DNA from 2 places in the Mycolicibacterium alvei genome. Region 2 is predicted to be linked to the other one. Evidence: predicted binding sites of a transcription regulator. Region 2 holds the regulator's gene; the other holds the start of a gene.

Region 1 (3,414 bases), 720 kb from region 2:
CCTTTCACCAGATCGGCCGCCGCGGCGATCTCGTCGGCCACTGCGACTTCGGTGACCAGTAGCTCGTTGCCGTGCCGATCGTGCGCGCCCGCGTATCCGTGCAACACCGTGAGCCCGGATGCACCGATCGCAAAATCGGCTTGGCCGTTTCGCCAGGCCCGGCCCATGGTGTCGGTGATCACGACACCGATGGAGATGCCGAGTCGCTCACCCAGGTCTTCCCGCAACGTCTGCGCGCTGCTATCGGGATCGGTTGGCAGCAGCGCCAACTCGTTCGATTCGACATTGGACCCGTCGACTCCGGCCGCGGCCTGGACCAGTCCGATGGCGTTCTCGGTGATCAGGGTCCGACCCTTACGTGCCAGTACCCGAACCGCCTCGCCGTCGATCAGTTTGCGCCGCAGGGCGTCCCGCTCGTCGGGATCGGAAGGAGCGGTGACGATGCGGCCTTCGCACTTGGAGACGATCTTGCTGGTGATGACCAGCACGTCCCCGTCACGCAACCATGGGGCCGCCTCGGCGAGGGCCGCGGCCAGATCATCTCCGGGCCGGAACTCGGGGAGCCCTGGTACGGGCAGGATCTCGACCCGGCCGGCCGATCCGTGCTCGGTGCGCACCCCGGTGGTCACAGTCGAACGCCTGCGAGATCAAGACCGGCCCGCACCATCTCGGCGGTCGTCGACGGGTCCGTCATCAGCAGTGGGACCGCACGCACCTGAACCCCCTCGATCTCGGCCTCATCGCCTTCGTGTACCAGCCAGCCGTCCAGGATCCCGGTGCCCGACCGGGCCCCGAAGTGCTGGCCGACGGCCTGTGAGGTGGAGTCCACCCCGATGATGGACAGGCACTCATCTGCCATGCCGCGCAACGGTTTTCCGTTGATGATGGGGGAGTAGCCGACGACCGGCGCCTTGGTCGAGCGCAGTGCGCCGCGGACTCCGGGGATCTGCAGGATCGGTCCGATGCTCACGACCGGATTTGACGGCGCCAGCAACACCACATCCGCCTCGGCGATCGCTTCGGCGACGCCCGGTGCGGCGGTTGCCTGTTCCGCGCCGACGAACGCAAAGCTGTGCGAGGGCACCTGCGCGCGGTAACGCACCCACCACTCCTGGAAGTGGATCGCGCGGCGGTCACCGTCGGCCGGGTCGGTGATCACCACGTGTGTCTCACTGCGGTCGTCGGTGACCGGCAGCAACCGCGCCCCCGGTGACCAACGCTTGCACAAAGCCTCGGTGACCTGCGACAGCGGGTAGCCGGCACGCAGCATCTGGGTACGGACCAGATGGGTGGCCAGGTCCCGGTCGCCCAGGCCGAACCAGTCGGGCTGTACGCCGTATGCGGCGAGTTCCTCCTTGGCGTGCCAGGTCTCATCGCGGTGGCCCCAACCACGTACGGGATCGATACCGCCGCCCAGCGTGTACATGCAGGTGTCGAGGTCCGGGCAGATCCGGACGCCGTGCATCCAGGCATCGTCGCCGACGTTCACGATCGCGGTGAGTTCGTGCTTGCTGTCGGCCTCCGCGAACTGGCCGAGGCCAAACAGGTGCTGCACTCCCAGCAAAAACCGGGCGCCTCCGACGCCGCCGACCAGAACGGTGATCCTCACAACGTCCGACCCTAGGCGTTGAGCGCGTCCGGATGGAAACGGCGTAGTCACGAGCAGGACACGCCGATGTCGCGACGCGCCGATTTGACATAACGAGATGGTATGAATTCGCGCTCTGGCGCTTGACCCCGGCAGCTAACACGTGTGTAATCACAGATGTGTCATTTCCCGGTTGGTGACCGATTCCGGTGTCGCGGACCGAGATTCGATCAACTGTTCGAATGGAGTGACCGCGCATCGCAAGGGTGGGACTCCACTTAGGATCTATGAGACCGAGTGAGGAGGCGGGGGAAAATGTCTTATGAGAGCGGCGATTTCGATCATGTGGTCCGATTTGACGATCGGCTACTCGGCTCGGTAGACAACGCACCGCACATCAACACGGGAACGACACCGATTGGGGTCGGACGCCCCCAACTGAGTCTGGTACCGGTGGGTTCGGTTCCCGAACACATTGATGTTGATCCGGAAGACGAAGACGACCAATGGCAGGAACGTGCGCTCTGCGCGCAGACCGACCCGGAGGCGTTCTTCCCGGAGAAGGGCGGGTCTACCCGCGAGGCCAAGCGCATCTGCCTGGGCTGCGAAGTCAAGGATGCCTGCTTGGAGTATGCGCTTGCGCACGACGAGCGTTTCGGTATCTGGGGAGGATTGTCCGAACGGGAGCGTCGCCGACTCAAACGCGGCATCATCTGACGCAACGTGTCAGTCGTCGTCGATCGTTGGGTCGATGACGGACGGTTCGACTCCCAGATAGGTGGCCACCTGGGCCACCAGGATTTCATGCAGCAGGTCAGCCAGCTCATCTGATCCTTTGACCCGGCGCTCGATGGGCTTGCGGAACAAGACAATTCGAGCCCGGGTCGCATTTCCTCTGACGTCTACCCCGGCAGGTATCAGCCGCGCCAACGCGATCGGGCCATCGGCGATCACCTCGGGTGGCCATTGCACACTGTCGGGATCTTTCGGGGACATCCGCGGTATCTCGTCGACGGCGACATCGAGATCTTTGATCCGCGACGCCCACCGCCGTTCGATCGGCTCATACGCTTCCAGCACCGCCATGTCGAACCGCTCGGCGCGGCTACGCCAGCCGGGAACCGAGCGCGGAAGTAGCGGTCCGCGCATATCGCGGCCGCGACGCGATCGCCATAGGTTGCGCTGGGCCACGGCGATGATCGTAACGGTTCGGGATCTGGACTCGACGGCTGCGCGTGTCCGGCGCCGGACAGCGATCGTCCGAAGTAATCTCTGTTGCGTGAATGTTCCCCGTCGCTGCTGCCGGCCCGGGTGCCCGCACTATGCCGTGGCGACGTTGACCTTCGTCTACTCCGACTCCACGGCGGTAGTCGGACCTCTGGCCACGGTGTCTGAACCCCACTCCTGGGACCTTTGTGTCGGCCACGCCGGCCGCATCACTGCGCCACGAGGCTGGGAGTTGGTGCGTCATGCCGGTCCGTTGCCCACCCATCCCGACGAGGACGATCTGGTGGCGCTGGCCGATGCGGTCCGGGAAGGCCAGCCCGGTGCGGTTCCCCGCGGCGGGGTGGTGGCCGGATTCTCCGATCCCTCCGCTGGTGTGGGTGCCAGCGCGGTGATGGCACCGCAGGCACGTCCCGCCGAGACCAACGGCCGCCGACGCGGGCACCTGCGGGTGTTGCCGGATCCCACCGATTAAGACCTGATGAGACGTCGACCGGCCCACGAGTAGTGAACGTGTCGACGTCGCCCGACGGTTAGGCTGGCGCCAACGATCCCGTTTCACAAGGAGCTATATGTCTAGGCCAGCGGCGGCCGTTCACGAT
Region 2 (3,414 bases):
ATGACGGCAGAACGGACAGTGCATTACCGCTCCTTCGTCATACCGCCGGACAACTAGTTCGAGCGTCCTTGAGCGTACCCGCGATGCCCGCGGGAGACTCACCGCCGGGTCCAGTGGCATGTAGGGACTCACTCCGACGCCGGCCAGTGTGGCTGCCGGCCAGGACGATTCAGCAGGCATCGGGCTGCTCAGCCCACCGGCGCGAGCAGCGTCTGCCCGGGGTCGACTGCTGCGGATTCCAGTTGGTTGAGGTCACGGATCTGCTCGACGACCCGGGACACCGGGGCATCCGGGGCGACCCTGCGCGCCACCTGCTGCAGCGTCTCCCCCGATTTCACCTGGACCACCGCAAGCTCGGTCGGCTCCGGGCTCTCGATCCCCATCACCCCACCGAACTGGGCCACGAGGCCCAGCCACACCGTGATGCCGGCGGCGACCAGGGCCAGCAACACCGTGGTCACCGGCGTGATGGGCCGACTGCGATGGGATGCGCGCGACATCAGCACTCCGGTTCCGCGGTAGCGGACCGTGCCGGCAGCGGGGCGGTCCGGGGCCGGGCGTTGCACCCGGCGGACCGGCCTGGCCGCACCGCTACCGAAGGTGGCGCTGCCCTTCGCACCTACAGCACCGGCAGTGCCGGCACCGCCCCGAACCCTGGCGCGCTGCGGTGGCGACTGGGGCACGGCCCGAGCCGCGCGGGAACGGCTATCGGCGGGGATATCGATGATCGCCATCTGACTGCCTTTCGGTGGGACGGATTCGCTCTTGTGTTCGAATGTACTCGCTCAGGTGTTCGATTGATAGAACATGTGATCGAACTGTTGCCAAACGATAGAGCAGGGCACCGACGACTCCGGGGTCGCCGATCCCGCACCCGGGCCGGAAACACCCGTCGCGCACCCCACCACGCGGCCCCACCAGCAGACACGCCCACAACACGCGTCGAACACATGTTTGATTAATGTTCGATCAACGACTACATTCGGCCCCATGAGCGACGATCGCAGCAGGGACGGCAGCACCGACAGCCCGGCCGGATCGGACGGCGCCGGCCCACGCCGAACCGAAGGGCTCACCGACCGGCAACGCACCATTCTCGACGTGATCCGCGCGTCGGTGAGCAGTCGCGGCTACCCGCCGAGCATCCGCGAGATCGGCGATGCGGTCGGGTTGACCTCGACTTCGTCGGTCGCCCACCAGTTGCGCACCCTGGAACGCAAGGGCTACCTGCGTCGGGATCCCAACCGCCCGCGCGCGGTCGACGTACGTGTCGCCGACGATCCGTCGCCCACCGCTCTGGTGTCCACCGACGTGGCCGGTTCCGATGCGCTTCCCGAGCCGACCTTCGTGCCGGTGCTCGGGCGTATCGCCGCGGGCGGTCCCATCCTGGCCGAACAGGCCGTCGAGGACGTCTTCCCGCTACCGCGCGAACTGGTCGGCGAAGGGTCGCTGTTCCTGCTCAAGGTCGTCGGCGACTCGATGGTCGATGCCGCCATCTGCGACGGCGACTGGGTGGTCGTGCGCCAGCAGAGTGTGGCCGACAACGGAGACATCGTGGCAGCCATGATCGACGGCGAAGCCACGGTCAAGACGTTCAAGCGGACCCGCGGTCAGGTCTGGCTGATGCCGCACAACCCGGCATATGAGCCGATCCCCGGCAACGACGCCGCGGTGCTCGGCAAGGTTGTCACCGTGATCCGCAAGATCTGACCGTCCGGCGGGCCCGGTTGCACCGGATGGCGGCCCGGGCCCTACCGCTCAATCCGTGCGCACGAATCCGTTCGTACGGGCGAATTCCTCACTGGCAAACCAGATCTCGGCCACTGCATCGTCGTACTCACTGCTGTCGGGCGCCCAGTATCGGCCGGACTTGGTGTCCGCCTTGATCGGATAGCCCTCCGGCGCGCGGTTCGGGTCCTCCAACGGTAGGTGGATCGCGGTGGCACTGGGTATCTCGTCGAGTTCGATGGCGGCATGGCGCCCGCTGTGCGCCTCACTGCTGTAGGCCTCACCGCTGTAGGCCTCCGCCTCGGTGATGACGCGGGTGGGCGCGGTGTCCACGTTGTCCTGATCGCCCGGCACCAGTCCGCTCAGCGCCGCGAAAGCCCCGGCCTCGCGCATCCCGCCGACTGCACCGCCGAGCGACCGGGTGTCCGGCGGGTTCTCGTCTACGAGCTCCGCTTCGAAGTCATCGACGTCGTCGTCTTCGGCGACTTCCTCGAAGTCGGCGTCGATGGGCGTATCGAGGTCTTCGTCGTCGAATCCATCGTCCTCGAAATCGTCGTCTTCATCGTCATAGTCGGATTCGAAGTCGTCATAGTCGTCAAAGCCCTGCTCCGGGCCGGCCAGCCGCGAGGAATCCTCCGGCGGTTCCTCGTCCTCGCCCGGTGCCCCGTAGCCGCCGGCCGCTCCGTGCGGGGCGGCCCACTGACTGACCGGGATGGCGATGTCGGTGGGCTCGTCGTACGGAGATGCCGCACTCGTCGATTGCTCGCCGGGTTCGGCGAACCGCGTCGTCGCGACCTCGCCGCCATAGGCAGCGCTCGGCCCGTAGTCGTTCGCCACATCGGACCCGCGATCATCGCGATACTCGTCGCGGTCGTACCCACCCGATCCATACCGAGCATCGCCGTATCGGTCCTCGTCATAGGACGAAGCCTTGGGGCCGTCGGCGTAGTCGTCGTCGAACGGGTCATGGTCGAAGTCGTCATCGCCACCGGCGCGGCGACGGTGCCAGAGCGCAGCCCCCACGATCAGCCCGGCGAGCAGCACGACCGGGACCACCGCGATCAGCCACCACCAGCTCCAATGCCAGGAGAACGGCTTCTTGGTGTCCGTACCGGAGGGCTGCGGCGCCGTGGCCGGGGTCTGTCCGAGTCCAGGAACCTCCAGTCCACTCAGTTCGGAGGCGAGTTTCGACGGCTCGGTGGTGAACGCGTTGGAGTCGCGGTCCCACGAGATCGCTCCCCCGCTGAAGCGCTGGCTGATGACACTGCCGTCTTCGGTCTGGTCGGCCATGGGGGCGCCCAGTGCGCCCTTCGCGCCACCGAGCTTCTCCCAGGCCGCGTTCATCGCACCACGCACGATCACCGCGCCGTAGTCGGGAGTCCAGAAGATGACGGGGTTGTCGGCAGCCGCGAACGTGCTGATCCTGCTGTTGGGGCCCAGACCGCCCTCGGTTTCGCCGGCGGTCGGGAAGCCCAGATCACCTTCGGGACCACCGACGCTTTCGTACTTCTCGAGCAGCTGACCGGTGATGGCATTGGCTCCGGTGGCCGGGCTGTAGAAGATCGTGCCACCGGCGTACTTCTGGCCGAACCCGCCGTCGCCGATCGGATACTGGTCGCCGTCCTTGGCTCCCAGTGGTCCCATCGCGCCACCTGCCGCGCGACGCGCGGCGGCGATCGCCGAAGC

Evidence for each region. Region 2 encodes LexA, which represses DNA repair genes until DNA is damaged. Its sites were predicted from a motif close to CGAACANNTGTTCG; they were not measured.
Region 1: a site for LexA is predicted at 1,816-1,829, ahead of cofD (2-phospho-L-lactate transferase). Genes of this name have one in related genera too.

The regions. Positions count from the first base shown of each region.
Region 1 covers NZ_AP022565.1:2,017,049-2,020,462, reverse strand. The annotation lists gene G6N44_RS09650 (coenzyme F420-0:L-glutamate ligase) at 1-629, opposite strand, end outside; gene cofD (2-phospho-L-lactate transferase) at 626-1,609, opposite strand; gene G6N44_RS09640 (WhiB family transcriptional regulator) at 1,904-2,305, shown strand; gene G6N44_RS09635 (metallopeptidase family protein) at 2,315-2,737, opposite strand; gene G6N44_RS09630 (DUF3499 domain-containing protein) at 2,868-3,287, shown strand; gene G6N44_RS09625 (phosphomannomutase/phosphoglucomutase) at 3,385-3,414, shown strand, end outside.
Region 2 covers NZ_AP022565.1:1,300,858-1,304,271, forward strand. The annotation lists gene nrdR (transcriptional regulator NrdR) at 1-24, opposite strand, end outside; gene G6N44_RS06165 (LysM peptidoglycan-binding domain-containing protein) at 189-734, opposite strand; gene lexA (transcriptional repressor LexA) at 991-1,710, shown strand; gene G6N44_RS06175 (LGFP repeat-containing protein) at 1,759-3,414, opposite strand, start outside.